DNA from 3 places in the Xanthobacter aminoxidans genome. Region 2 is predicted to be linked to each of the others. Evidence: riboswitches for the same ligand, from Rfam matches in the RefSeq annotation. Region 2 holds a riboswitch; each other region holds the start of a gene.

Region 1 (9,714 bases), on a different contig from region 2:
TATGACCAGTGCATCAAGGCCTCCCACGTCTTCAACCTGCTCGACGCGCGCGGCGTGATCTCCGTCACCGAGCGGCAGAGCTACATTCTGCGGGTGCGGGAACTCGCCAAGGCCTGCGGCGCCGCATGGCTGAAGACAGAGGGCGGCGGCGCCGCGGCCTGAGGGTCAGCGGTAAGGGATTGCCCCGGCCTCCATTCGGGTGGTAGCTGAAACGGAGCCGCACCCGCCCGCCGTCCGGACCCGCCATGACCGCCACCGATGTCGGCACCCGTGACCTGTCCGGCATCCGGCCGCCGGGCGCGTCCCATCCGGGCGGCGCGTCGCCGCGCCTGCTCGCGGCAGGCGCCATCGGCAATCTCTTGGAGTGGTACGACTTCGCCTCCTACGGCTTCCTCGCGCCCATCTTCGCCCGCACCTTCTTTCCGGCCGAGGATGCGCTGGTGGGGCTCATCTCCGCCTTCGGCCTGTTCGGCGCGGCCTTCCTGATGCGGCCCTTGGGGGCGATCCTGTTCGGCCATGTGGGCGACCGGTTCGGCCCCCGCATCGCGCTCATTGCTTCGGTCTCGGTCATGAGCTGCGCCACGGTGGGTATCGGCCTGTTGCCCACCTATGCGACCGCCGGCGTCCTCGCCCCCTTGCTGCTCCTCATCCTGCGGCTGTTGCAGGGGCTGTCCATCGGTGGGGAATACACCACCTCCTCCATCTATCTCGCCGAGCATGCCGTGCCCCGCCATCGCGGCCTCACCGCCGCCTTCTCCACGGCAGGAGGGCAGACCGGAACGCTCATCGGCTCCGGCGTTTGCGCGCTGCTGAGCGCGCTTCTGTCGGCGGAGGCGATGCAGGCCTTCGGCTGGCGGCTGCCGTTCCTGCTCGGCGCGGTGCTCGGCATCACGGCGCTGGTGCTGCGCCGGCGCCGACCCGGCGATCGCGGGGGCAGCAAGGCCAGGGGCCTGCCGCTGACGCGGGCCTTCCGGGAGGCGGGCGGCTCCATCGTCGCCGCGATGCTGGTGACCGTGTTCGTCGGCGCCGACACCTATCTCCTGTTTGTCTACCTGCCGACCTATATGGAGCAGGAGGCCGGCCTTGCCCCCGCGACCGCCCTTGCCTTCACCACCCTCGCGCTGATCGTGTCGGTGATCTGCTGCCTGCTGTTCGCCGCGCTGTCGGACCGCATCGGCCGGCGCCGGATCGTGGCGGCGGGGCTTTCCGGCTTCGTCTTTCTCTCCTGGCCGCTGTTCCTGCTGCTGCGCGGCGGCAGCCCGGCGGAAGTGCTGGCGGCGCAGCTCGTCTTCTCGGTGATGGCCGCGGCGGTCACGAGCCCGCTGCCGGCGCTGCTGGTGGAATTGTTCGAGACGCCGGTGCGGTGCAGCGCCATGGGCTTTGCGTGGAATCTCGGCATCGGCGTCTCCGGCGGCTTCGCGCCCATGCTGGCCACCTATTTCGTGAGCGGCCTCGGCCTCTCCATGGCGCCGGCGGTCCATCTGATGGGGCTGGCGGCCGTCGCGCTGGTGGGCGTCGTGGCCCTTGCCGAACGCCGGGGCCGGGTGCTGGACGCACCTTCCCAATGGCCCTAACGCTTGAGCGGAGCAGGAACGGGATTGATGAGCAGCATTGCGCACAACGAGGCCGAAGACGTCTCCGGCGGGATGGCGCCCGACGGCGCGCCCGTCCTCTCGCGCCGGCTGATGGCCGCTGGCATGCTCGGCAACGTGCTGGAATGGTACGATTTCGCCGTCTACGGCTTCCTCGCCAGCATCTTCGCCCGCAACTTCTTCCCCGAGTCGAGCCCCACGGCAGCCATGCTCTCGGTGTTCGGCGTGTTCGCGGCCTCCTTCCTCATGCGGCCTTTGGGCTCGGTGCTGTTCGGCCATATCGGCGACAGGCTGGGCCGGCGCGCGGCGCTCATGTCCTCCGCCGCGCTCATGAGCATCTCAACCTTCTGCGTCGGCCTCCTGCCCACCTATGAGACGGCGGGCGTGCTCTCCGCCGTGCTGCTGCTGATGCTGCGCCTCGCGCAGGGGCTGTCGGTGGGCGGGGAATACATGACCTCCGCCGTCTTCCTGGCGGAAAATGCGCAGCTGCGCTGGCGTGGGGCGGTGACCTCGCTGGTCATCGTCGGCTGCAATGGCGGGATGCTGCTGGGCTCGGCGGTGGGGGCGCTCGTCTCCGGCCTCATGTCGGCGGACGACCTCGCCGCCTGGGGCTGGCGCATTCCCTTCCTGCTCGGCTGCCTGCTCGGCGGCTTTGCCCTCATCCTGCGCCGGACGGTGGCGCGCGACGTGAAGCCGGTGCACCGGCCGACCCTGCCGGTGGTGGAGGCCTTCCGCGAGAGTGGCGGCGGCATCCTCAGGGCGACGCTCATCAACATCGTGCTGGGCATCGCCTATTACCTCTCCTTCGTCTATCTCGCGACCTGGCTGCAGCAGCAGGACCATTTCACCCCCCATGTGGCGCTGGAGCTGAACGCCGTGAGCATGGCGGTGGTGATGGCGGGGTGCTTCGGCTTCGCCGCGCTGTCCGATCGCATCGGCCGCAAGCCGCTCATCGTCGGCGGATTCCTGTGCCTTGCCGTGTTCACCTGGCCGCTGTTCCTGCTGCTGGGTTCCGGCTCGGCCGGGCTGGCGCTGCTGGGGCAGCTCGGTTTTGCGGTGATCGTCTCCATCTATGGTGGACCCATGGCGGTGGCGCTGGTGGAGATGTTTCCCCGCCACACCCGCTGCACGGCGGTGGGGCTGAGCTGGAATCTCGGCCTCGGCCTCGGCGGCGGCACGGCGCCCATGGTGGCGGTCTTGCTGGTGAGTCTCACCGGTGATGCCATGGCCCCGGCCTTCTTCATGATCGCCGGCGGCGTGGTGGCCTTCCTCGCCGCGCTGGGGCTCACGGAGATGCGTGGCCGCTCCCTCGACTGAGCCCGCCCCCTCGACGCGGCGGCCGAAAGGCACTAGAGCACGCGCCAATCAGATTGCATCGCAATCTGATTGGATCACGCGTTCTCTTCCCTGAGTTTAGAGCGCGATCCGGGCGGATTGTTTCAATCCGCCCGGATCGCGCTCTAGCACAGGCCGCGAAATTCACCCGCCGCGCGCAAGCGCCAGCCTCCCCGCATGGGGAGGACGAGCCCGAACCGATGCCCGATCTTCTGCTCGAACTTTTCTCCGAGGAAATCCCCGCCCGCATGCAGGCCCAGGCGGCCGACGCGCTGAAGAAGCTCGTCACCGACGCACTGGTGGAGCGCGGCCTGCTCTACGAGGGCGCGAAGGCCTTCGTGACGCCGCGCCGCCTCGCGCTGGCCGTGCACGGCCTGCCCGGCCGTCAGGCCGACCAGCGGGAGGAGAAGAAGGGGCCGCGCGTGGGCGCGCCCGAGCAGGCGGTGGCCGGCTTCCTTAAAAGCGCGGGTCTGGCCTCCCTCGATCAGGCGACCATCCAGTCCGACCCCAAGAAGGGCGATTTCTACGTGGCCGTGGTGGAAAAGCCCGGCCGCGCCACAACCGAGGTGGTGGCCGAGATCGTGCCGGACATCATCCGCAAGTTCCCCTGGCCGAAGTCCATGCGCTGGGGGGCCGGCACGCTGCGCTGGGTGCGCCCGCTCCATTCCATCGTCGCCACCTTCGGCGCCGAGGGGGATGAGCCGGAGGTGGTGCATTTCTCGGTGGACGGCATCGAGGCCTCCAACGTCACCCGCGGCCACCGCTTCATGGCGCCCGAGCCTTTCACCGTGAAGCGGCTGGACGACTGGATGGCGAAGCTGGAGGCCGCCAGGGTGGTGGCCGACCGCGACCGCCGCAAGGAAATCATCCTCAACGACGCCAAGGACCTCGCGCTCGCCGCCGGCCTTGAGCTGGTGGAGGACGAGGGCCTGCTGGACGAGGTGTGCGGGCTGGTGGAATGGCCCGTGGTGCTCATGGGATCGTTCGAGGAACGCTTCCTCGACATTCCGGACGAGGTGATCCGCGCCACCATCCGCGCCAACCAGAAGTGCTTCGTGCTGAAGGACCCCAAGACCGGGCGCCTCGCCAACCGCTTCATCCTCATCTCCAACCTCGTCGCCTCGGACGGCGGCGCGGCCATCGTCGCCGGCAACGAGCGGGTCATCCGCGCCCGGCTGTCGGACGCGAAATTCTTCTGGGACACGGACCGGCTGAACGGCCTCGCCAGCCGCATGCCCAAGTTCCAGTCCATCACCTTCCACGAGAAGCTGGGCTCCCAGGCCGAGCGCATTGAGCGCATCGTCCGCCTCGCCAAGGAGCTGGCCCCCAAGGTGGGTGCGCCGGTGGCGCTGGCCGAGGAGGCCGCGCTGGTGGCGAAGGCGGATTTGCTCACCGAGGTGGTGGGCGAATTCCCCGAGCTTCAGGGCCTCATGGGCCGCTATTACGCGCAGGGCGAGAACCTGCCGGCTGAGGTCGCCGCCGCCTGCGAGGAGCACTACAAGCCGCAGGGTCCGAACGACCGTGTGCCGACCGCGCCGGTCTCCGTGGCCGTGGCGCTGGCGGACAAGATCGACACGCTGGTGGGCTTCTGGGCGATCGATGAGAAGCCGACCGGGAGCAAGGACCCCTATGCGCTGCGGCGGGCGGCGCTGGGGGTGATTAGGATTGTGCTGGAGAATGGGATTCGGTTGAGGTTGGTTGATGCGGTTGAATTCCAGGCTCGAGCTTTTCGAACTCAAACCTACGTAAAACGAGCTGAGAACGCTGGGTACAAGGCGATTTTTTCAAGAGTCGGTTTGGGCGATGCGATGGAGATGATTTGGCCGGATGAAATTATGGGAGGGACATTGCCGCCTATGTCCGAGGCCATCTCTATCATCCGTTCCACTCCCTCAAACAAAGAGCTTTATCTAGGAATCGTTTCTGAGGGCGAAATAGACAACGAACGTCCGATCTATCAAGTGAGCGGTCCTTCAAATCCCCGAACGATTGCAGACCTCCTCTCATTTCAGAGCGCCGACCTCCTCGCCTTCTTCGCCGACCGCCTGAAAGTCTACCTCCGCGACCGCGGCGCCCGTCACGATCTCGTCGATGCCGTCTTCGCCCTCGAAGGGCAGGACGACCTCCTCCTCGTCGTCCGCCGCGTGGAGGCGCTGGCCGCCTTCCTCGCCACCGAGGATGGCAGGAACCTGCTCGCCGGCTATCGCCGCGCGGTGAACATCCTGCGCATCGAGGAGAAGAAGGACGGCCGCGCCTTCGCCGGCCCCACCTCCGCCGCGCTGCTCAAGGAGCCGGCCGAGGAGCACCTCGCCGCCGCCATCGAGGACGTGAAGGCCCGCGTCTCCAGGGCCGTCGCGGCCGAGGATTTCGAGGCCGCCATGACCGCGCTGTCGGACCTGCGCCAGCCGGTGGATGCCTTCTTCGACGCCGTGACGGTGAACGACGCCGATCCCGCGCTGCGCGAGAACCGCCTGAAGCTGCTCGACGAAATCCGCGCCGCCACCCGCGGCATCGCCGATTTCGACCGCATCGAGGGGTAGGGCGCCCCGGCCGACTGCAACGCAGCGCAGCGGAGTGGAAGGAGAGCCGGGGGCCAGCGCAAGGAGCCTCCGCGCAGCGGGCAAAGCCCGAGACCGCCGGATATTGAAGCGCCTGCGGCGGTGCCTTGCGCTGGGCCCCGGCTCGGCGCTCCGGCTTCGCCGTCGCTGGTCCGGGGTTCTACGCCCTCATTTGACAATCCCGCCCGCCACTGCCTTTAGTGGCGGCGTCGAAGGTCCCGTGGTCCCACACGGGCGTAAAAGGGAATGCGGTGCGGGGAGACCCCCCAATGCCGCGGCTGCCCCCGCAACTGTCGGCGGTGAGCCCCTGCCAGACGCCACTGGAGCAATCCGGGAAGGCGGCGGGGGCGGTGAACCGCGAGCCAGGAGACCTGCCTTCGACGAGGTCCGCGCCGGGCGGGGTGCTCCGGTATTGCGTCCCTTCGAGCCCGTGCGCGCGGGCGCTCGCACCCGTGGACGTTTCGGTGGAGCGCGGCGCGATTCCCGACAGCACAGCACCCGAGCCGGGCGGCGACAGCGCGGAAGCCGGCTGCGCGCCCCAAGCTGCGCCAGAAGCCGCGCGCGAAACCGCCCCCGCCGTCACCCTCCTCATCTGCACCACCTGCCGCGCCCCCGGCAATGACGCCCCACCCGACGCCCAGCGTGACGGCGCCCGCCTCCTCGCCTCCGCCTGCGCCGCATCCCTCCCCGAAGGCGTCGCGGTGGAAGGCGTCGCGGTCGAAGGCGTTTCCTGTCTCGCCAATTGCAAGCGCGCGCTCTCCGCCGCCATGGTTCGCCGCGATGGCTGGACCTATGTGTTCGGCGACCTCTCCCCCGACAGCGCCGCTGACCTTCTCACCGGCGCCGCGCTTCTCGCAGGCTCGCCAGACGGCCTGATGCCCTGGCGCGGCCGGCCGGATGCTCTCAAGCGCGGCATGGTCGCGCGCATTCCCCCGCTTTTCCCCAAGGAGACCCGATGACCTCCCTCGCCCGCGTGCCCTGCACCATCGTCACCGGCTTCCTCGGTGCCGGAAAGACGACGCTGATCCGCCATGTGCTGGAGAATGCCGGCGGCAAGCGCCTCGCGGTGATCGTCAACGAGTTTGGCGACGTGGGCATCGACGGCGAGATCCTGAAGGGCTGCGGCATCGAGAGCTGCGACGAGGGCTCCATCGTGGAACTGGCCAACGGCTGCCTGTGCTGCACCGTGGCGGATGATTTCGTGCCGGCGCTGGACCAGATCCTCGCCCGCGCGCCGAAGGTGGATCATATCCTCATCGAGACCTCCGGCCTCGCGCTGCCGAAGCCGCTGGTGCAGGCCTTCCAGTGGCCGGCCATCAAGGGCCGGGTGACGGTGGACGGCGTGATCGCGGTGGTGGACGGCCCGGCGCTGGCGGAAGGCCGCGTCGCCCCTGATCTCGCCGCGCTGGACGCGCAGCGGGCCGGGGACGAAAGCCTCGACCATGACGATCCCGTGGAAGAAGTGTTCGAGGACCAGATCGCCTGTGCCGATCTCGTCATCCTCTCCAAGTCCGATCTGCTCGATGCGGCCGGATTCATCGCCGCCGAGAAGGCGGTGGCCGGCGCCCTGCCGCGCGCGGTGAAGCTGGTGCGATCCTCCGGCGGCAAGGTGGATCTGGCCGTGCTGCTCGGCCTCGGCGTCGGCGCGGAAGACCTGATCGACACCCGCCGCACCCATCACGACGACGAGGAAGACCACGACCACGACGAGTTCGAGAGCATCGTCCTCGCCTTGCCCGAGATCGCCGATCCCGCCGCGCTGGCCGCCCGCGTGGTGAAGGCGGCGGAGACGCCGGACGTGCTGCGCGTGAAGGGCTTCGCCGCTGTGGAAGGCAAGCCGCTGCGCCTGCTGGTGCAGGGCGTCGGCCCGCGCGTGTCGCACCATTTCGATCGCGCGTGGGGCGCGGGCGAGGCGCGGCGCGGGGCGCTGGTGGTCATCGGCCTCAAGGGCTTCGACCGCGCGGCGGTGGAACAGGCCATCCTCGGCTAGCCCATGCACATCCTCGCCACCACATCGACGAGCATGGAGGAGTTGGCCGAGCCGGTCGACCTCGCCCAGCCGCCCGGCGACATGGTGGCCCTCTCCTTCACCGACAGCGATCTCATCGCCCTCGCCGCCGCCTGGCGGGCGCGCGGCGGTGCGGTGCCTAGCCTGCGCCTCGCGCGGCTGAAGGATCTGCGCCACCCCATGTCCGTGGACCTGTGGGTGGAGAAGATCGCGGCCAAGGCGAAGGTGGTGCTGGTGCGCCAGCTCGGCGGGCTGGATTGGTGGCGTTACGGCGCCGAGCAATTGGCCGCCACGGCCCGCGCCCGTGGCATCGCCCTTGCGCTGCTGCCCGGCGAGGACCAGGACGACCCGCGCCTCGCCGCCCTCTCCACGCTGCCGCAGGATACGCTCGCCCGCTGGCTCGGCTATTTCCGTGCGGGTGGGCCGGCGAACATGGCGGCCCTGCTCGCCGCCATGGGCGAGGCGGCGGGCTTTCCCGCGCCCCATGCCATCCCCGTGCCGCACCCCGTGCCGGCCACCGCCTTCCACCGCCCCGGCGCCGGCCTCGCGACGCTGGAGGAGGTGCGTGGGCGGGACAAGGGCAGGGAAGGGGAGGGGCGGCCGAACGCGCTCATCCTCTTCTACCGCTCCCAATGGCTCGCCGCCGACACCGCCGCCGTGGATGCGCTGGCTGTAGCGCTGGAAGCGCGGGGCATCGCCGCCCATTGCCTGTTCGTCCCCAGCCTCAAGGCGCCGGAGGCCCGCGCGGCCGTGCGGGCGGCGACGGCGGCGCTGGACCCCGCCATCCTCCTCACCACCACCGCCTTCGCGGCCGGCGATGCGGCCGAGCTGTTCCCGGAAGGCGGCCCGCCGGTGCTACAGGCGGCGCCCGCCACCACGGCGCGGGAGGCGTGGGCGGGGAGCCCACGCGGCTTCTCGGCGGCGGACCTCGCCATGCACGTGGTGCTGCCGGAGTTGGACGGGCGCGTGCTGGCCGGCGCCCTCTCCTTCAAGGATTTCGCCCCGCCCGACGCCGACCTCGCCTTCACCGCCGCCATCAACCGGCCCGAGCCGGAGGCGGTGGCCCATGTGGCCGATCGCGCGGCGGCGCTGGTGCGCCTCGCCGCCACGCCCCGCGCGGAGCGGAGGCTGGCGCTGATCCTGCCGGACTATCCCGGCGCGGAAGGCCGCGCCGGCTATGCGGTGGGCCTCGACGTGCCCGAGAGCGCGCGGCGGATGCTTGGGACGCTCGCGGCGGCCGGCTACGGCGCCGGCCCCGTGCCCGACGATGCAAAGGCGCTCCTTGCCGCGTTCCAGCCCGAACCGGCGCTGACGCTGGACACCTACCGGGGCCTCTTCGCCACCCTGCCGGAGGCCGCGCAGGCCGCCGTCACCGCCGCCTGGCGCGCTCCGGAGGACGATGCGGATGTCGTCGATGGCGCCTTCCGCTTCCGCCACGCCCGTTCCGGCACTATCACGCTCGCCTTCGCCCCCGATCGTGGTGCGAGCCTCGATCGGCGGGCGGATTATCACGACGCCAGCCTGCCGCCCCGCCACGGGCTCCTCGCCTTCGGCCTGTGGCTGCGGGAAGGGCTGGATGCCCACGCCGTGGTCCATCTCGGCGCCCATGGCACGCTGGAATGGCTGCCGGGCAAGGCGGTGGCGCTCACCCCGGCCTGCTTTCCGCAGGTGGTGATGGGGGCGCTGCCGGTGGTCTATCCCTTCATCGTCTCCAATCCCGGCGAGGCGGCGCAGGCCAAGCGCCGGCTCGCCGCCGTCACCATCGGCCACCTGCCACCGCCGCTGGCTGCCGCAGGCCTCAGCGAGGCCGAGCAGCGGCTGGAGCGGCTGGTGGATGAATATGCGCAGGCCGACGGCCTCGACCGCCGCCGCCGCGAGCGCCTCGCCGCCCTCATCGTCGAGACCGCCGCCGAGACCGGCCTTGCCGCCACCGCCGGCGTTTCCGCAGGCGCCGATCCGGACGAGGCGCTGCGCCGCATCGATGCGTGGCTGTGCGACCTGAAGGACCTCGCGGTGAAGGACGGCCTCCACATCTTCGGCGCCACGGCCGAGGGCGAGGCCGACCCGCTGCGCGCCGCCTCGGCGGAGGCGGAAACCCGCGCGCTGCTGACTGCCCTCGACGGCCGCTTCGTGCCCGCCGGCCCGGCCGGTGCTCCGGCGCGGGGGCGGCGGGATGTGCTGCCCACCGGGCGCAATCTCTTCACCGCTGATCCGCGCACGC
Region 2 (9,714 bases):
GAGGCCGAACACGGTGGCGCCCGGCTGGAAGGGATGGGCCAGCGCCTGGGCCCGGGCGCTCGCCACCGGGCGGCGCGTGAGAGAGGCCGCCGCCACGGCCGCATTGTCGATGATGCGGTTGCCGATCATCTCCGCGACGTCATCGCCCACCGGCACGGGATCGGTGGCGACTTCGGCGATCTTCCAGGCGAGCTGGTCGGCGCGGGAGAGCGGTTCGGCGGACTTGTAGGTGCGTACGGTGTGCGACTTCACGATGCGTGATCCTCGGACGAAGCTGAAGGGGATGGCACGGGCACGGGCCGGCCGTCGGCATTGACCGCGACCATCTCGAAGGCGCCCCGCACGGCGAGGCGGCGGGCGCCGGACAGGAGGGCTTCGGCGGTCATGTCCACCTCGACGGTCATGGAGGTGCGACCGACACGCGTGACGCGGGCGGACAGCACGATGATCTCACCGACGCGGACCGGAACGTGGAACTCGGTCTTCTCCGCGCTCGCCATCACGACGGGTGTGCGGGCGCGGCGGGTGGCGGCGACAAAGGCCGCCTTCCCCATGAGTGACAGTGCATTGCCTCCGAACAGGGTGCCGTAGTGGTTGGCCTGATCGGGGAAGACCATCTCGATGAAGGAGGTCTCGTCGGGGCCGGGGGCTACCCCCGCGAACTCCTCGGGCGGGGGCGCGGCAATGGCGGGGGCGGCCATCTCAGGCGCCTTCGCGCGGAGCGGCTTCGGGCCGCGTGACTTCGCGCACCAGCGGGATCATCTGATCGCCCCAGCTGCCGGCGCCGTCATGGTGACGAGAGACCCGCACCAGCTCCACCGAGACGCCGGCGGAGACAGCCCGCTGGATCGCGTCGTTCACCCGGTGGACGGCATCCGCGACGCGGTTGATGGCTCGGTCCCTGTCCGACAGGTCAGGCGGAGCGACGGGCTTGAATTCGGCATTCATTGGGACGGCTCCTGTGGAGGACGGGCGGTTGTCTCCTGCCGGGACAACACGGGTCGCTAGGGAACGACGGGGCGGGGATCGAGCCGCCGGAGCGATTGAAATGGCTCGGAGGTCACGCCGGCGGCTCACCCCTTTCCCCACTCTTCCGCACCTGAGGTGGGAGGCGTGGAGACAGGACGTTGCAGGCGCTTATTCGGCTGCCGCGAACTGGTTCATGGTGTTGGCGTGTCCCCCGGCCTTCAGGGCCCGCTCGCCGGCGACCATTTCCTTGAAGGTGTCCCCGAGATCGGACCCGACCTCGTGCTGGTGCTTCACCGCCGAGATGCCGCGCCGGATTTCCTCGCGCTGGACGCGGTTCACATACGCCTTCATGCGGTCCGGACCGAAATAGCCGTGGCTGAGTTCGTCGGTTGCAAGGGCGGTGAGGTGGAAGGTCGGCAGGGTAATGAGATTGTGGAACACGCCGGCCCGTGCCGCGATATCCGCCTGGAAGCGGGCGAGCCGGGCATCGGCCTCCCGTCCAAGCTCGTCGTCATCGAGCTTGGCGGACATCAGGAGCGCTCCGTCGGGATAGGCGTCGGCGGCAATACGGCCTTCCGCGATCCACTCGGTGCGGACCTGGCGGCGGATATTCAGCGTCCAGTTGAAGGACGGTGAATTGTTGTAGGTCAGCTTGGCGTTCGGGACGACTTGGCGGATCTCCGCCACCATGCCGGCAATCTCGTCCACGTTCGGGGTGTCAGTCTCGATCCAGAGCAGGTCGACGCCGCCTTCGGTGAGGGCAGCGATGCAGTCTTCTATGACGCGGGCGCGTCCCGAGCCGTCCTTGAAGGCGAACAGCCCGTTGGGCAGGCGCACGGGACGCACCAGCTCGCCGTTGAGCACGAGGCCCAGTTCGCCCTCGTGCAGCGGCTTCTCCAACGTGACAGGCTCCACCTTCAGCCACTTGGTGTATTCGCTTGCGAGGTCGCCGGGTCTCTGGCTCACAGGGATCTTCTGGGTGAGGCCAGCGCCGAGGCTGTCGGTGCGGGCGACGATGACACCGTCATCGACCCCGAGTTCCTCGAAGGCGAGCCGCACGGCGCGCAGCTTCTCGATGAAATCTTCACGCGGCACCGTCACCTTTCCGTCCTGGTGGCCGCACTGCTTGGCATCGGAGACCTGGTTCTCGATCTGGATGCAGCAGGCGCCAGCCTTGATGAGTTCCTTGGCCAGCAGGTAGGTGGCGTGCTCGTTGCCGAAGCCGGCGTCGATGTCCGCGATGATCGGGACCACATGGGTCTCGAAGCAGTCGATGGCGGCGATCGCCTCCCGTTCGGCAGCCCGATCGCCTTTCGCACGCGCGGCCTTCATCGCCTTGAACAGGTCGTTGATCGCCACCTCGTCGGCCTGGCGCAGGGAGACGTAGATCTCCTCGATCAGATCCGCCACGGCGGTCTTCTCGTGCATGGACTGGTCGGGCAGATGGCCGAAGCGGTTGCGCAGGCCCGCCACCATCCAGCCCGACAGGTAGACATAGGCGCCGCGCGCGGTGCCATTGAGCCGCTTGACCGACTTGACCATCTGCTGCGCATGGAAGCCCGACCAGCAGCCGAGCGACTGGGTGAAACGGGACGGATCGGCGTCGTAGGCCGCCATGTCCGCCCGCATCACCTTGGCCATGGCGCGGGCGATATCGAGATGAGTATCGAACGTATTCTGCAGGCGGAGCTGGATGATGTCATCGACGCTCACGCCGCCCGGTGCCGTTCCGTCGGGAAACCGTGCATTCAGCTCGGTGGCGAGTTCGGCATAGCTTCTCGACGTCCCCATGGGTGTCTCCCTCTTCGCGTTTCGGCATCCGTCTGTCGGTCGCGAATTTTCTTGCGACCGGATCGTTTCCTCACAATATTTGCCGCCAGATCAGTGCGGAATGACTGAAAATGCGTGGATTTGCGAGGCCTTACGGTCAGGTTTGCGAAGTTTGCGAATTGGGGTGGAGCTGATGAAGAAGACCTTTGTCGGCGTGCGGCTCAAGCGGCTGCGGGAAGAGCGGGGCCTGACCCAGCTGGCGCTCGCCCAGGCCCTCGGGCTCTCTGCGAGCTACCTCAACCAGCTGGAGAAGAACCAGCGTCCGCTCACGGTGCCGGTGCTGCTGAAGATCAACGAGATCTTCGGCGTGGACGTGCAGCTCTTCTCCGAGGGAGAGGAGGGGCGCCTCGTGGCAGACCTGCGCGAAGTCTTCACGGATCCGCTCACGAGCGAGCATGTGAGCCTTGCCGAACTGAAGGAAGTGGCCTCCGCCATGCCGGCTCTGGGCCGTGCGGTTGTCGCGCTCAATCGACGCCTGCGGCATGCGGTGGAGCGGGCGGATGCCATGGCGGGAGAACTCGGCCTCGGCTCTGGGGGCATGGCGATGCCGGCGGCTCTTATGCCTTATGAGCAGGTGCGTGATTTCTTCTACGCCCGTCACAATTATTTCGCCGAGCTGGACGACGCGGCCGAACGACTGGCGCAGGCGAGACAGCTCATCCCCGGCGACATGGCCGAGGGCCTCGCGCGGTATATGGACATGCGTCATGGCGTGCGGATCGAGCGCGCCGAAGACGAGGCGGCACAGCGCCGCTTTCTGCCCGGTGAACGGGTCCTGCGCCTATCCCGCCGGCTCGACGATGGTCAGCGGGCGTTCCAGATCGCCACCCAGCTTGCTTTCCTGGAGCAGGGCGCGCTGATTGAACGCCTTGCCGAAGAGGCATCGGCGGGCGTGAAGGAAACCCGAGCGCTCACACGGATCGGCCTTGCCAATTACTTCGCCGGCGCATTGCTGATGCCGTACCGCGTCTTCGTCGCCGCGGCGGAGCAGGAGCGTTATGACATCGAGCGTCTCGGCGCACGGTTCGGCGTCGGCTTCGAGACGATCTGCCATCGTCTTAGTTCGCTGCAGCGCCCGGGAGCGACGGGCGTGCCCTTCTTCTTCATTCGGGTGGATCGGGCGGGAAATATTTCGAAGCGGCAGTCGGCGACCGATTTCCATTTCTCCCGGGTGGGTGGCACCTGCCCGTTGTGGAACGTCTACGAGGCATTCGCCCAACCCGGAAGGATTCTCACCCAGGTGGCGCAGATGCCCGACGGACGCACCTATCTGTGGATCGCTCGTACGGTGCATCACTCCGCCGGCGGCTATGGTGATCCGGGGAAGACCTTCGCCATCGGCCTCGGATGCGACATCCGCCACGCCGGACGGCTGGTTTACTCCAAAGGCCTCGCTCTGGATGATCCCAGCGCGGCCATTCCCATCGGTGCAGGATGCAAGGTGTGCGAGCGGCCGTCATGCCCGCAGCGTGCCTTCCCGCTGATCGGCCGCCTTCTGACGGTGGATGAGAATAGGAGTGTCTTCACGCCCTACTCCGAGGGGTGACAGGGCGAGGGATATTCTGACCTCCAGCACCCGATCACACCGATGGTTGGGCCCTATCCGGTTGAAGAATCGGGTTCCTTGCGTGTGACCGCTCCTGTTCCCCATCGGTCATCGATGGAGCGCAAACATCGCAGGCTGACAGGGCCATCGGGTTCGGGCGCGCGGCGGCGGCGGTCTGCCGCGCGCCAATTTCTCCGGGGTCTGGTGGCCCGGTGACGTCTTTGTTCGCGGGACCAACCCGTGGACAAGGTCCGTTGAGGCGAGGCATCATGGATGCCGGTGACCTTGTATTTCATGAGCCGATCGGGCACCCGATGCGCGTCAGCCTGGAGCCCATGCGCGACATGATACGGCGCCCGGGAAATCTGCGGCCGCACGCGAGAGTAGATCGCGTGGGAGAGCGTGCCAATCTTCGGCACGACGGCCGCCGGTGGGCATTGCGAGGGGTCAAACAGGCTGCGGGAAAATCCCCGTAGGTCGCACCTCCGCCGTCAGGTCCGTCCGTGCGGGAGGGGACTCCGCAGGCGCAAAGTATTGACATTGCCGCCGCAATAGCCACTAAATCTGGTGGTCACGGTCTCTCGACTCGCAAGATCGAGAGCTAAGAGGGAAGCCGGTCCAAAGCCGGCGCTGCCCCCGCAACTGTAAGCGGCGAGTTCTTGTTCACCCATGTCACTGAGGCCCCATGGCCTTGGGAAGACGGACAAGAATGATGACCCGCGAGCCAGGAGACCTGCCGCGACACCAGTACGTCCACGGGCGGGGTGTCCCGGTGAGGCGCTTGCTGCGGGTGGCGTGCGCCTCCCCCTGTTTCGGCATGCGTCCGCCTGCTCTCCGTCCCCACATTCATCGGGGATGATGATGCCAGCGACCGCCGAACGCCATGCCAATGGCAGCTACAGATTTTCCATGCCGGCCCCTGATGTTGAAGCGGTCGCCAGCGCGCCCGGCTATCAGCTCATCCGCCGCAATGGGGCGGTCACGCCGTTCGATGCCGCCAAGATCGCGGTGGCCCTGACCAAGGCGTTCCTGGCCGTGGAGGGACAGTCGGCTGCCGCGTCCCGCCGCATCCACGACATTGTGGCGGGGCTGACCGACCAGATCGTGGCGAACCTCACCCGGCGTCCCGACGTCGGACGCACCTTCCATATCGAGGATGTGCAGGACCAGGTGGAACTGGCCCTCATGCGCGGAGAGCATCACAAGGTCGCCCGCGCCTATGTGCTCTATCGCGAGGCGCGGGCGCGGGAACGCGCGAAGGCCCTCGCCGTGGTGCATCCGGGCGGTGATGCCGCCGCCGTGCTGCATGTGAGAACCGCCGACGGCGCATTGGTGCCGCTGGATGCCGCCCGCCTTTCGACCGTCATCGGCGAGGCCTGCGCCGGGCTCGACGGCGTCTCGGCCGTGGCAGTGCTGAACGAGGCGCGACGCAACCTCTATGACGGCATCTCGCTGGATGAACTGGCGCAGGCGCCCATCCTGGCGGCGCGCACGCTGGTGGAGACCGAGCCGAACTATTCCAAGGTCAGCGCGCGCCTCCTGCTGGACAAGCTGCGCCGCGAGGCCCTGAGCTTCGTCGCCGGTCGGCCGGAACAGGCGACGCAGGCCGAGATGGCGGAGCGCTACGGCGATTATCTCGGCGCCTATGTGAGGACCGGCATCGCCAATGACCTGCTCGATCCCGAGCTCGGTCGCTTCAACCTTTCCCGGCTGGCTGCCGCCCTCAAGCCGGAGCGGGACCTCGCCTTCGACTATCTGGGCTTTCAGACGCTCTACGACCGCTATTTCCTGCATGTGCGCGGTACGCGCTTCGAGCTGCCGCAGGCCTTTTTCATGCGCGTCGCCATGGGCCTGGCCTTGCGCGAGATCGACCGGGAGGCGCGGGCGATCGAATTCTACGATCTCCTCTCCTCCTTCGACTTCATGGCCTCCACGCCGACTTTGTTCAATGCTGGGACGCTGCGCGCCCAGCTCTCCTCCTGCTTCCTCACCACGGTGGCGGATGACCTGGACGGCATCTTCAAGGCGGTGAAGGACAATGCGCTGCTCGCCAAATATTCCGGCGGCCTCGGCAATGACTGGACCCGGGTGCGCGGCCTCGGAGCCCACATCAAGGGTACCAATGGCGAGAGCCAGGGCGTGGTGCCTTTCCTGAAGGTGGCGAATGACACCGCCATCGCGGTGAATCAGGGCGGCAAGCGCAAGGGCGCGGTCTGCGCCTATCTGGAGACCTGGCATGTGGACATCGAGGACTTCCTCGATCTGCGCAAGAACACCGGCGACGAGCGCCGCCGCACCCATGACATGAACACCGCCAACTGGGTGCCGGACCTGTTCATGGAGCGGGTGGAAGAGGACGGCCCGTGGACCCTGTTCTCCCCCGATGAGGCGCCCGATCTCCACGACCTTTACGGCCCCGCATTCAAGGCCGCCTATCTCGCCTATGAAGCGCGGGCCGCGCGGGGGGAAATGAAGGTCTTCAAGCAGGTGCGGGCGCTCGATCTGTGGCGGCGCATGCTGACCATGCTGTTCGAGACCGGCCATCCCTGGATCACCTTCAAGGATCCGTGCAATATCCGCTCGCCCCAGCAGCACGTGGGCGTGGTGCATTCCTCCAATCTCTGCACGGAAATCACGCTGAACACCTCGGATGACGAGGTGGCGGTCTGCAACCTCGGCTCGGTCAACCTGTTCTCCCATATCGCCGATGGCCGCCTGGACATGGAGAAGCTGGCGCGCACGGTGCGCATCGCCATGCGGATGCTGGACAACGTCATCGACATCAATTTCTACACTATCCCCGAGGCGCGCCGATCCAACCTCCGGCATCGTCCCGTCGGCCTCGGCATCATGGGCTTCCAGGATGCGCTTCAGGCGCTTCGCCTTCCCTACGGCTCGGACGCGGCGGTGCGTTTCGCGGATGAGAGCATGGAGGCAATCTCCTTCCATGCCATCTCCGCCTCGGTGGATCTCGCTGCCGAGCGCGGGCGCTATCCGAGCTTTGCGGGCTCGCTCTGGTCGCAGGGCATCCTGCCCATTGACTCCCTCGAACGGCTCGCCGAGGCGCGCGGCGGTGCGGATTTCGACCGGTCCCGGACACTCGACTGGGACAGCCTGCGCCAGCGGGTGGTTGCCACCGGCATGCGCAATTCCAACTGCATGGCCATCGCGCCCACGGCCACCATCTCGAACATCTGCGGTGTCAGCCAGTCGATCGAGCCGGCGTATCAGAACCTCTATGTCAAATCGAACATGTCGGGCGACTTCACCGTGGTGAACGCCGCTCTCGTCCATGACCTGAAGGCGCGCGGACTCTGGGACGAGGTGATGGTTTCAGACCTCAAATATTTCGACGGGAGCCTGGGCGAAATCGCCCGGATTCCGGACGACCTGAAGGACCTCTACGCCACGGCCTTCGAGATCGACCCGGCCTGGCTCGTGGAGGCGGCCGAGCGCCGGCAGAAATGGATCGATCAGGCCCAGTCCCTCAACCTCTACATTGCGAGCCCTTCCGGCAAGAAGCTCGATGAGCTCTACCGTCTGGCCTGGAAGCGGGGGCTGAAGACGACCTACTACCTCAGGTCGCGCTCGGCCACACATGTGGAGAAGTCCACGCTCAAGGGCACCGACGGCAAGCTCAACGCCGTCGCCGCCACGGTTCCGCCCGCCGTAGCGGCTTTCCCCGCAGCCATTTCCGGCGAAGCTGTCGACAGCGAAGCGTGGGGCAACGCCTGCGCCATCAACGACCCCACCTGCGAAGCCTGCCAGTGACCGGCGGACAAGGACAAGAAACCATGCTCGACTGGTCTGACACCAAGCCACAGCCCGCCATCATGCCCGGCATTCCGGCCGGTCCCTCCGAAGCCACCGGCCTCGGGGAGATCGATCGCAACGGCGCCCGCGTCACCGTGGACGAGAAGCGCATGATCAATGCGCGCGCCGACGTGAACCAGCTTTTGCCGATGAAGTACCATTGGGCATGGGAGAAATACCTGTCCGGCTGCAACAATCACTGGATGCCCACCGAGGTGTCCATGCAGGCGGATATCGCGCTGTGGAAGTCACGCGACGGCCTCACCGAGGACGAGCGGCGCATGCTGAAGCGCAACCTCGGCTTCTTCGCCGCCTCCGAGAGCCTGGTGGCGAACAACATCGTGCTCGCCATCTACCGCCACCTCACCAATCCCGAATGCCGGCAGTATCTGCTGCGACAGGCGTTCGAAGAGGCGATCCACACCCATACCTTCCAGTACATCGTCGAAAGCCTCGCCCTCGATGAGGGCGAACTGTTCAACATGTATCGGGAGGTGCCCTCCATCACCGACAAGGCGGCGTGGGCCCTCAGTCACACCCGGAGCCTCGACGATCCGGAATTCCGCACCGGCACACCGGAAGCGGACCAGAAGTTCCTGCGCGACCTCGTCGCCTTCTACGTGGTGTTCGAGGGCATGTGGTTCTACACGGGGTTCGCGCAGATCCTCTCCCTCGGCCGCCGCAACAAGATGGTCGGCATTGCCGAGCAGTATCAGTACATCCTGCGCGACGAGAGCATCCATCTGAACTTCGGCATCGACGTGATCAACCAGATCAAGATCGAGAACCCGCACTTGTGGACCCGGGCGTTCCAGGACGAGGTGCGCGGGATGCTGAAGGATGCGGCAGACCTCGAGGCGGCGTACGGCCGGGACACCATGCCCCGCGGCCTGCTCGGCCTGAATGCCGCGCTCTGTGAGCAGTACATGCGCTTCATCGCCAACCGGCGCTGCGCGCAGCTCGGCCTCGCCCCGGTGTTCGCAGAGGCGGAGAACCCCTTCCCGTGGATGTCGGAGGCCATGGACCTGAAGAAGGAGAAGAACTTCTTCGAGACCCGCGTCATCGAGTACCAGAACGGCGGTGCGCTCGCCTGGGATTGAGCGGGATTGCCTCCCGCCGCGGCGGTGATTGTCGTGACGCAGGACAACGGCCGCGTCGCGTGCGCCACGTTCTCCATCTCCCACGCCCGCGGCATGACACCCTGCCGCAGGCGAATTCCACAATTCTTTGTCCATCGTAATCTTTAGGCAATGACGCTGCGTAATAGCCCAGCCCATGAAAACCGATCTTCCTCGCCGAGGCCTTGTGCGGTCCCGGTGCTACCCCATGATTCTAGCAGGGGCGCTCGCCTTGGCGGCCTGCGGGGAGAGCCAGCCTGCGGCTCCTCCCGAACCCGTCAATGTCTCGGTCGTGCAGCTGAGGCCCGAGGCCGTTACGATTCATGACGTGCTGCCGGGCCGGGTCGCGGCCTATCGCGTCGCGGAAATCCGGCCGCAGGTGGGCGGCATTGTCCAGCACCGGCTGTTCCGGGAGGGGAGCGAGGTCGCGGCGGGCCA
Region 3 (9,714 bases), 1.3 Mb from region 2:
GCGGGGCCACCCTCAGCGGCACCATCGACCCGCGCGCGACCAGCATCGCACCCAAGGATTCCTACACCATCTTCGTCGCGGATCAGCTGACCAGCACGGCGGTGGCGAAGGACAGCGGCCTTGCCTACAGCTGGGCGGTGCATGCCGACGATACCTCGCTGACCATCAGCCCCATCGCCCACTTCCTGCCTAAGGGCGTGTGGCTGTCGGGCAATGAGGCATCCGTCGGCGGAAGCCTGCAGCGGGTGTGGGACACTGGCGATGTCGGCGGCATGTCCAAGGTGTTCAACGGCCTCATCGATATCAATTCGGCACTGGCCTACCAGAGCGCGCTGGGCCAGCTCTCCCCGCAACTGCTCCAGGCCCCGGCGGGGCTGCGCATCGGCGAGAGTCAGGCCTTCCTCGACCGCACCTTGAGCTGCCCCGTGTTCGTGGCATCGAGCACCCAACTGCGGGAGGACAATTGCGCCTGGGCGCGGATCATCTACGACCACACCGGCCAGACGACCACCTCGCAGATGCAGGGCTATGCCTCGGACAGCCTGATCTTCCAGGCGGGAGTCCAGCACGAGCTGGCCACGGACTGGTTCCTCGCCTTGTCGGGCGCCTACCAGCAGTCGTCGGTGTCCAGCCCCAGCGGCTGGTTCTCGGCGAGCGGCAACGGCGGCGATATCGGCGTCGCCCTGAAGCGGCAGTGGGGCCCCTGGCTGTTCTCCGCGGCCGTGGATGCCGGCTGGGTCTCCTACGACAACACCCGGACCATCGGCATCGCCGGAGGCCAGGCCACCAGCAATTCCGATGTCTACAACGTCACCGGTCGGCTGCGGGCGTCCTACGAATTCTCGTTCGCCAACTACTATGTGCGGCCGAGGGTGGACCTCGACCTCATTCACGTGGAGATGCCGGGCTTCAGCGAACTCGGCCGCACGGGAGCCGAGCTGGCGTTGCAGGGATCGAGCCTCACCACCTTCGTCGCCACCCCGGCGGTGGAGTTCGGCGGCCGGATGGACCTGCCGGATGGGGTGGTGCTGCGGCCCTACATGACCCTCGGCGCGTCCTTCGCCTCCAACGATGCCTGGCAGACGACGGCGCGCTTCCTGTGGGCGCCGCTGTCTGCCGGCAACTTTGTCACCTCCACGCCGCTGCCCGACGTGCTGGGCAATCTCGACCTCGGATTGCAGGCCGTTACCCGCGACAATCTGGAGATCAAGGTGGAGTACGGCCTTAATGTCGGCCAGGATTTCCTGTCCCAGCGCGGCATGGCGCGCTTCGCCGTCCACTTCTGAGGGCGGCGGCACCGGATGACTTTCTCCGCCGGGCGGTTAACATGCCGGCCGGTGATCGAGGTCCGGGAGCAGCGGGTGGCGAGGTGGCGTGAGGCAGGGTGGGGGCGCGGCGCGTTTTGCGTCTGGCTTGCCTATGCCTTCGTGCTGCAGTTGTTCGTCGCGGGCATCGCGCTCGAGCGCTCCGCCGGCACGGCCATGGCCAGCGCGCCCGGCGGCAGTGCCCTGTGCGCCCGCAGCACCGGAGTTCCGGACAACACCCCGGAGTCGCCGCAGGCAGACCATTCCGTCTGCTGCGCCCTCTGCGCCTTCCATTCTCTGGCGCCGATCCTCCCGGTTGCCGCCGACGCCGGACGTCCTGTCGCGACCCCCGCGATTTCCGAGCGGGCAGCCGTTGCCGTCGCAGAGGGAAGTGGTCGCGACCGCCGCGAGCCGCGGTCCTCGCAGGGTCCTCCCCTCGGCGCCTGACCCCTGACGCCTTCGAAGGCCGAATCTGCCCCGCCTGCGCGGCCACGCCATTGCGTGTCCGGCTCGGGTGGCGGGCGGCTCATCAAGTCCAACCAGCAGGTTCATCCCGCCATGGGGCAGAAGCCCCATTGGCGCAACCAAGGAGCACCCATGTCCATTTTCCATCTCGCCCGCCGTGCCGTGATGGCCGCTGCCGTCGCCACCGTCGCCCTGACGGGCGCTGCCGTGGCGCACGACTACAAGGCCGGCTCGCTGCAGATCGACCATCCCTGGTCGCGTGCGACGCCGGGCGGCGCCAGCGTCGCCGCCGGCTATCTGGTGGTGAAGAACACCGGCGCTGCGCCCGACCGCCTCATCTCCGCCACCGTGCCGTTCGCCGGCCGGGTCGAGATCCACGAGATGGCCATGAAGGACGGCGTCATGGTGATGCGGCCCATCCCGGACGGTCTCACCATCCCGGCCGGCGGCAGCGTCGAGCTGAAGCCGGGCGGCTACCACATCATGTTCATGGACCTGAAGTCCCCGCTCAAGGAGGGCACCTCTGTGGACGGCACGCTGACCTTCGAGAAGGCCGGCAGCGTGCCCGTGAAGTTCACGGTGGAGGGCCTCGGCGCCTCCGGCAGCGCCCATCCCGGCCACTGAGGCGGGAAACACACGCGCACGATGCGCCGGTCCGGAAGGTACCGGCGCGTTTCGCCTCCGGGATCGCTTGACAGCGCGGAGGTGTTCGGTGCCTGCTGCACGTGCGAACGGTGCTCCGGTTGCCACGGCATCCGGAGTGAAACGGGAATGGGGTAGGGCCTGAACCTGCGCGTAAATCCGCCGGGGTGGCCCGAAGCCCCAACCGCCCCCGCGACTGTGAGCGGCGAGCGATCTTCCAGTATGCCACTGGCCACAGCCCCTAGGGCCGGCCGGGAAGGCGGGGGTGAGCGTAGACCCGCGAGTCAGGAGACCGGCCGATCGCATGATGATAACCCTCGGGCCGTCGGGTGAGACGGCAACGGAGACCAGCATGCATATCGAACCCGGACTCGTGGACGGGGCCAAGATCGGCCTCAGCTATGTCACGGCGGCCGCCGCCGGCGGCTATGCCCTGAAGCTTGCCTATGAGGCGGCGCGCGAGCGCGGCGTCCTCTCGCTGGCCGGCCGCACCCTCGCCACCACCGCGCTGGTGTTCAGCTTCTTCGAGGTGCTGCCGCACTATCCGGTGGGCGTCTCGGAAGTGCACCTCATTCTCGGCTCGACCCTGTTCCTGATGTTCGGCGCGGCTCCGGCGGCGCTTGGCCTCGCCTTCGGCCTGCTCGTCCAGGGCCTGTTCTTCGCGCCGTTCGACCTGCCCCAGTACGGGATGAACGTGACGACCCTGCTGGTGCCGCTGTTCGGCGTCGCCGCCGTCGCGCGCCGCATCGTGGCGCCGGGCACGCCCTATGTGGAACTGAAGTACGGGCAGGCGCTCGCGCTCTCCACCACCTATCAGGCCGGCATCGTCGGCTGGGTGGCGTTCTGGGCCGTCTATGGCCAGGGCTTCGCATCCGAGAACATCGCCTCGGTGGCGACCTTTGGTGGCGCCTACATGCTCGTCATCATCGTCGAGCCGCTGGTGGACCTTGCGGTGCTTGCGGCCGCGAAGGCGCTGCATGGCGCCTTCAAGGGCGGCAACCCGCTGCTGGAGCGCCGGCTCTACGACGCGGCCTGATCGCGCCCGCAACCCTCGGATAACAGAACGCCGGCGGTGCTCCCGCCGGCGTTCTGCGTTTCAGGGGGCTTCGACCTGTGGGGGCAGGGCGGCTGGGGCTTCCGGGTCCGGCACCAGATGGCGGAGCGGATCGAAGCCGCCCACATGGTTCGCCCAGGCAAGGCCAACGGCGAGGCCCTTGGCGTGGGGCAGCACATGGAAGGCGGCCGCCACCGCCACCAGTTCGCTGGCCGCAAGCTCGAGCGCCAGCGGGAGCTCGCTGATAAGCTCCAGAATGCCGCCCACCAGTGATCCGGCCAGCAGTGCCAGCGGGATTGCCAGGACCGGCACGGCATTGGTCACGCGGGCATGGCCCAGCGCCTCGCCGCAGTGCGCGCAGGAGTCCGAAACCTGCATCCAGCGCCCGAACAGGGCACCTTCGCCGCAGGCCGGGCAACGCCCGGACCAGCCACGCCGCGCCGCCGCCTCGATGGGGCGGGGTGGGTTGAAGCCGTTGGTGTGATAGAGCCGCCGCGGCGCGCCGCGCGCCGGATCGAACGCGGTGCGGGTGACGGTGCCGAATTCCGCCGACATGGCGGCGCGGGCGCGCGCGAGCGCCTCCGAAGACGCGTGAGATTGCGTGTCTGACATGAACGAAAACCCGAAGGGCCGCATGGGCGGCAGGGACCGGAGGCGTCGGGAGGCTCCCGCGCCGGTTCAGCTTTGGGTCACGTCACGGGAGGGCCACGCGCCTGGGCGCCGCGGGCTTGCTCGGCCGGCCGGCGTTCGCAGCGCGCGGGGAGGTGCGCGATGCGCCGGCCATCGGGCGCCGCGAGCGCGGGTTGCGGCTCCACGGCAAGGCCGGGCGCCGAGGTCAGAACACAGGCGTCGCAGGGATGGGCCTTGAGAACCGTTCCGGTGTCTGCGCCATTGAGGCAGAGGTCCGGCAGCGTGCCGTCCGGCAGCGCATAGGCCGCAAGATCGACCGGTGCTTCGGAGGAGGGCAGGGCGACAGGCTGATGGGCAAACCCGAGCGTCAGCTGCGCCAGCACGAAAAGTGCTGCAGCCGCCACCCGCAAGCCCTTGAATCCCAAACCGATGCCCATGCTCCGCTTGTGTGCAACGCGGCAGAAGGGGTCAAGCGCGTGAATCTACGCAGCGTCTCCCTGCCGCAGGCCGGCTCTGGACCTGCCTGAAGCAGCCGTTATGGTCGCCCGCGACCAGCCAGCGGAACGAAGCCCGAGGAACCGCCCATGACCAAGACCGTGACCCTTCCCAATGGCGAGACCGTGCCCGCCCTCGGCCAGGGCACCTGGTACATGGGCGAGCGTTCCACCGCCCGCTCCGCCGAGGCGAAGGCCTTGCAGCGCGGCATCGACCTCGGCCTCACCCTGATCGATACGGCGGAGATGTATGCCGACGGCGGTGCCGAGGAGGTGGTGGGGGAGGCCATTGCCGGGCGTCGGGACGAGGTGTTCCTCGTCAGCAAGGTCTATCCCCACAACGCCAGCCGGACCGGCGTCGCCGCCGCCTGCGAGCGCAGCCTGAAGCGGATGAAGACCGACGTGATCGACCTTTATCTCCTCCACTGGCGCGGCAACCATCCCCTGTCCGAGACCATCGCCGGCTTCGAGGCGCTCCAGAAAGCCGGCAAGATCCGCCTCTGGGGCGTGAGCAACCTCGACACGGACGACATGGAGGAACTGCTCGCGACCAAGGGTGGCACTGCCTGCGCTGCCAACCAGGTGCTCTACAACCCGGGCCGCCGCGGGCCGGAATTCGACCTGTTCCCGGAAATGCGGGCCGCGCGCATCCCGGTCATGGCCTACAGCCCCATCGAGCAGGCCCGCCTGCCGCGTGGCGGGGCGCTGGGCGCCGTGGCGAAGAAGCACGGCGTGGACCCGTTCCAGGTGGCGCTCGCCTGGGTGATGCGCAGCGGGGACGTCATCGCCATCCCCAAGGCGAGCCGCGTCGAGCATGTGGAGATGAATGCCGCCGCGCGCGATCTGGTGCTGGACGCCGAAGACCTCGCCGCCATCGACAAGGCCTTTCCCCCGCCGCGCCGCAAGGTGGGGCTGGAGATGCTCTGAAGCACTTTCAAGCGAAGTGGATGCCGGTTCGCGTGAAAATGCAGATGCTCTAGGCCGTTCGCGCGTCCGGATCGTAGGGCGCGGCGATGACCACCACGTCGGCGTCGGGTATGGCGGCGGTCAGTGTCTGGCGCAGGCCCTGCGTCACCGAGCTGACGTCGGCGATGGTGCGCCCGGGCGCAAAGCCCACCGTGATCTCCACATGGGCGACATTGCCGGACTTGCGGGTCCGAACGCCGATGAGCTGCTCGTAGCGATCGAAGTAGGCGGCGAGTGCGGCGTTGACCTTCATCTGGAGCGGCTCGGCCAGCGCCCGGTCGAGAAGGTCCGGCAGGGCTTCCGAGATCATGGCGCCGCCGATGGCCAGCATGAAGGCGGCGCCGATAAGCCCGCCGATATCGTCGGCGGCCAGCCCCACCTCGGTATGCGGCAGCAGCACGTCGAGGGCGACGCACACCACGACCGTCACCGAGGCGACTGCCTTGGCGATGCGGGCGCGGAACTGGCTGAGCACGATGATAGAGGTGCCCGCGCGCGTCGCCCGCCACAGCGGAACCAGCGGCGCCAGATTCGTGAACAGGTTGTAGACGACAAGCCCCAGGGCGGCGGCCACCCAGAATGGCGGCAGCGGCTCGGATTCGGTCGAGTCCATCACCTTGATGAGGATGAACACCGCCGCGAGCAGCAGCAGCACGCCGATGGCGGCCGCGAACATGCGCTCGAGCTTGCCGATGCCGAAATCGTAGAAATACATGCGGCCGCGATGGGCGGCGCGCAGCGTCACCAGCGCGAGGCCTTCCACCAGAAGCAGCAGGCCGCCGCGCAGGAGTTCCGCCAGCATGGCCAGCGAACCGATCCGCGACACGGTGATGAGGTAGGGCACGAAAACGCTGAAATCGAGAAGGATGGCGAACAGGATCGCCCGTTCCTTCTGGAGATCGGTCGCTGTGGGCACGCGCATCAAGCTTCGCCGTTCAGGCATGAGGAACGCGCGACCCTAACCGAGACGAGCAGGAGGCGGAAATACAATCATTTTCCGCCACGCATGACGAGCTTGTCGCCGCGGAACTCGAAGGCGTCCAGCCGCGACAGGAAGCTCATGCCGAGGAGGCTGGTGCGCAATGCGCCGGCGGGAGAGACGAGGGCGGGCACGTGCCGTTCGACGATGCTGCCGACGGTCATGGTGTCCAGCACCACGGCGGCGGCGCGCGTCCGGCCGGCGGCGGTGTCGACGGGTACGTCGTACTTCAGGAAATCCACCGGCAGGCCCACCGCCTGCGCCGCCTCGTGGGTCAGCACGACGGAGGAGGCTCCGGTGTCGACCAGCATGCTCACCCCGGAGCCGTTGATGCCGGCGCGCACCGCGAAGTCGCCACCCGCGCCGCGCGTCACCTCCACAATGCTCGTGCCGGTCTGCGCGAGATTGACCGCATAGCCCGGCGCGACCTCGGCCAGCACCTTGCGGCCGACCTGGGCGAGGGGGTCACGATAGGTGTAGCCGAGGGCCAGCAGCACCGCGAGCACCAGCCAGAAGGCGGCGGCCATGAGCGATTCGGCGATCCGGCCGCGAATGATGGACCACGCCGCCGCGCCCACGAACACGGCGATGGAAAGCTGCCCCACCAGCGCGCCAAACTTGTTGATGTCGATGCCCGCCACTTCGCCCTGCTCGTGGTTCACCGCGAGGATGACGCCGCCGGCGAACAGGCCGATCAGGAGGAGCCAGAGGAGACGGTCGCTGCGCATGGCGGCCTATTCCATGAAGGCGTCCGGCGCCGTCTGCCGGAGACGCGCCAGACGGTCGGGGAGGACGGCCATGATCCGGTCGCGCGCATCCGGGGAGAAGGAGGCCCAGCCGCCGATCTCGCGCAGCGTCCGCCCGCAGCCGATGCACAGCCCGCTCAAGGGCTCCACCGCACACACCTTGATGCAGGGCGTGACGATGGTGCCGGTGCGGGAAACGGTCCGGGTTTCTGACGGCTCGGTCATGGCTGCGCGGGCGGGCCCTCGGCTCCTTCCGGCTGAGGCGGGGCGGGAATCGCCGCTCGCCTACCGTCCGCCGAAGATAAGCACGCCGAGGAGGAACACAATCACCGCCACCTGCTGGGTGGCGCCCGCCACGTCGCCGGTCTGCCCGCCGATGAGGCGGCTCGACAGGCGCATCATCACCAGCAGCGCCAGCACCGGCCCGATCAGGCCGGCAAAGGCCGCGCCGATGCCGAACGCCGCCACCATCAGCACGCAGACGATGAGGGCGGCGACCAGGGCACAGGACAGCGCCGCCGCTTCCGAGGGCCGGCCGACGGACGCGCCCGCGCCGTCGGTGCGGGCCGGGGGCAAAGCGGCGATGAGCAGCACCCCGGCGGCGCGCGAGGCGGCTTCGCCGGCGATGAGGGCAAGGCCGGCGCGCAGCGGGCCGACCGACATGGCGAGCGCCTCCAGCGCGCCGATCCGCAGCAGCAGCCCCAGCAGGAGCGCGGTCCCGCCATAGGTGCCGATGCGGCTGTCGCGCATGATGGCGAGCTTGTGCGCACGGTCACGGCCGCCGCCCAGCCCATCCGCGGTGTCGGCCAGCCCGTCCTCGTGGAAGCATCCGGTGGCCAGCGCCAGCGCCGTCACCGCGAGCACGGCGGCAAGGAACGCCGGCAGCTTCACGGCCATGGCGAGGATCAGGATCAGCGCCCCGATCAGGCCGAGCACCGCACCGGCGATGGGGATCGCATAAGCGATGCGGTCGATGTCGGGCGGCGCGAAGGCGGTGTCATCCCGCGCCGGCAGCGGCAGGCGGGAATAGAAGCGCAGCGCGGCGGCGAGGTCCTGTCCGAGTGTTCTGGCCATCGGTTGGGGCTCGTCGCTCCGGGCGTTGCGAAGGGGCGGGGGCCCCGCCGCCTTTGGGAGCGCCAATTGCGGCGCAGGTCAAGTACCGCGCAGGTCAAGACCCGCGTAGGTCACGGCCCGGCGCACGCGATGCGCACGGCGGGCCTGCCCAAATCCCCGATCAGAAGGTGATGAGGCCGATCATCTGGCGGATGAGGCTCAGTTCCTCGCCGCTGGTGGGCGTGGTCTGCGACACGAAGTCGAACACCTTGCCGTCCTTCAGTCCGTACTGGGCGATGCGCGTCACGCGCTTGTTCTTGTCGAAATAGACCGCGAGCACCTTCTGCTCGGTGATCTCCGGCTTCAGGAAGGCGACGCGCTGCTGGGTCTGGGAGATGTAGAAGAAGGCGTCGCCGTTCAGCGTTGCGACGGTGGACGGCGTGCCGAGCACCAGCAGCACCTGTTCCTGGCTCGATCCGACCGGGATCTGATCCAGCGCGCCATCGGCCAGCACGTAGCCGCGCTGATAGGTGCGAACGACGCCGGAGAGCTGGCCGCCCGTGCCGTTCACGATCACCTGGTCGCAGCCCGCGAGCGCCATCCCGGCGAGCAAAAGGGCGGCGGTCCCCGCAAGGCCGAGCCTCCGGTTCCTGGTGGTCGGCGCGTTCCCCGTGCGTTCATGCCTCTTGTCTCGTGACGCCACACGCATCCCCATTTTTGTCCAGTGAACGGCGCCCCGGCGCGCCGCCTCGGCTACCGCCCCTTGCCATGCGGGCGAGGGCGCGTTACGCCGCTTGCCCGTTCAACTCCTCGCCGGACCTTGGCCCGGAAGCCGAAATGCTCAACCTGTTCCGCTCGTCAAAGCGTGCCAAGTCCCGCGAGACCATCGAGCGCCTGTATGGCGTGATCGTGGCACAGTCGCGGCGGGCGGAGTTCTACACCGACTTCGGCGTTCCCGATACGCTGGAGGGACGCTTCGAGATGGTGGTGCTCCACACCGTGCTCGTCTGCCACCGCCTGAAGGACGGCGACGATACCGCGCGCGCTATGTCGCAGGAGATTTTCGACGCCTTCGCCGCCGACATGGACAGCACCATGCGTGAGCTGGGCGTCGGCGACCTCACCGTGCCGAAGAAGATGAAGAAGATCGGCGAGGCCTTCTACGGCCGTGTTGCGGCATATGATACCGCACTGGCCGACCGCGGCAACGCGCTTTTGGCGCAAGCTCTCGCCCGCAATGTTCTCGGTACGGAAGAGACGGTGCCCACAGCAGCCCCCTTCGCGGCCTACGTTCGTGCCGCTGCGGACAGCCTTGCGGCAACGCCCTTTGAAACCTTCGCCCGCGGCGTGCTGGTGCTGCCGGCGCCCCAACTCAGGCCTG

Evidence for each region. A riboswitch is a leader RNA that binds a small molecule or an ion and turns the genes downstream of it on or off. The one in region 2 is predicted to bind cobalamin.
Region 1: another riboswitch for cobalamin. It lies ahead of V5F74_RS04840 (DUF1636 family protein); the one in region 2 lies ahead of V5F74_RS09000 (ribonucleoside-diphosphate reductase subunit alpha).
Region 3: another riboswitch for cobalamin. It lies ahead of V5F74_RS14995 (energy-coupling factor ABC transporter permease); the one in region 2 lies ahead of V5F74_RS09000 (ribonucleoside-diphosphate reductase subunit alpha).

What each region holds. Positions count from the first base shown of each region.
Region 1 covers NZ_JBAFUS010000001.1:1,059,438-1,069,151, reverse strand. Annotated here, with positions in the region: gene V5F74_RS04860 (glycine--tRNA ligase subunit alpha) at 1-162, shown strand, start outside; gene V5F74_RS04855 (MFS transporter) at 246-1,574, shown strand; gene V5F74_RS04850 (MFS transporter) at 1,602-2,909, shown strand; gene glyS (glycine--tRNA ligase subunit beta) at 3,128-5,467, shown strand; cobalamin riboswitch at 5,682-5,878, shown strand; gene V5F74_RS04840 (DUF1636 family protein) at 6,076-6,444, shown strand; gene cobW (cobalamin biosynthesis protein CobW) at 6,441-7,475, shown strand; gene cobN (cobaltochelatase subunit CobN) at 7,479-9,714, shown strand, end outside.
Region 2 covers NZ_JBAFUS010000002.1:1,691-11,404, forward strand. Annotated here, with positions in the region: gene V5F74_RS08975 (MmgE/PrpD family protein) at 1-252, opposite strand, end outside; gene V5F74_RS08980 (acyl-CoA thioesterase) at 249-701, opposite strand; gene V5F74_RS08985 (hypothetical protein) at 703-948, opposite strand; gene V5F74_RS08990 (isocitrate lyase) at 1,138-2,760, opposite strand; gene V5F74_RS08995 (short-chain fatty acyl-CoA regulator family protein) at 2,933-4,345, shown strand; cobalamin riboswitch at 4,903-5,100, shown strand; gene V5F74_RS09000 (ribonucleoside-diphosphate reductase subunit alpha) at 5,255-8,116, shown strand; gene V5F74_RS09005 (ribonucleotide-diphosphate reductase subunit beta) at 8,140-9,258, shown strand; gene V5F74_RS09010 (efflux RND transporter periplasmic adaptor subunit) at 9,485-9,714, shown strand, end outside.
Region 3 covers NZ_JBAFUS010000002.1:1,262,466-1,272,179, reverse strand. Annotated here, with positions in the region: gene V5F74_RS15010 (hypothetical protein) at 1-1,286, shown strand, start outside; gene V5F74_RS15005 (hypothetical protein) at 1,302-1,751, shown strand; gene V5F74_RS15000 (copper chaperone PCu(A)C) at 1,902-2,393, shown strand; cobalamin riboswitch at 2,485-2,726, shown strand; gene V5F74_RS14995 (energy-coupling factor ABC transporter permease) at 2,764-3,447, shown strand; gene V5F74_RS14990 (DUF983 domain-containing protein) at 3,508-4,077, opposite strand; gene V5F74_RS14985 (hypothetical protein) at 4,155-4,532, opposite strand; gene V5F74_RS14980 (aldo/keto reductase) at 4,680-5,516, shown strand; gene V5F74_RS14975 (cation transporter) at 5,566-6,477, opposite strand; gene V5F74_RS14970 (retropepsin-like aspartic protease family protein) at 6,546-7,262, opposite strand; gene V5F74_RS14965 (DUF1289 domain-containing protein) at 7,269-7,505, opposite strand; gene cobS (adenosylcobinamide-GDP ribazoletransferase) at 7,566-8,354, opposite strand; gene V5F74_RS14955 (outer membrane protein assembly factor BamE) at 8,515-8,934, opposite strand; gene V5F74_RS14950 (ubiquinol-cytochrome C chaperone family protein) at 9,171-9,714, shown strand, end outside.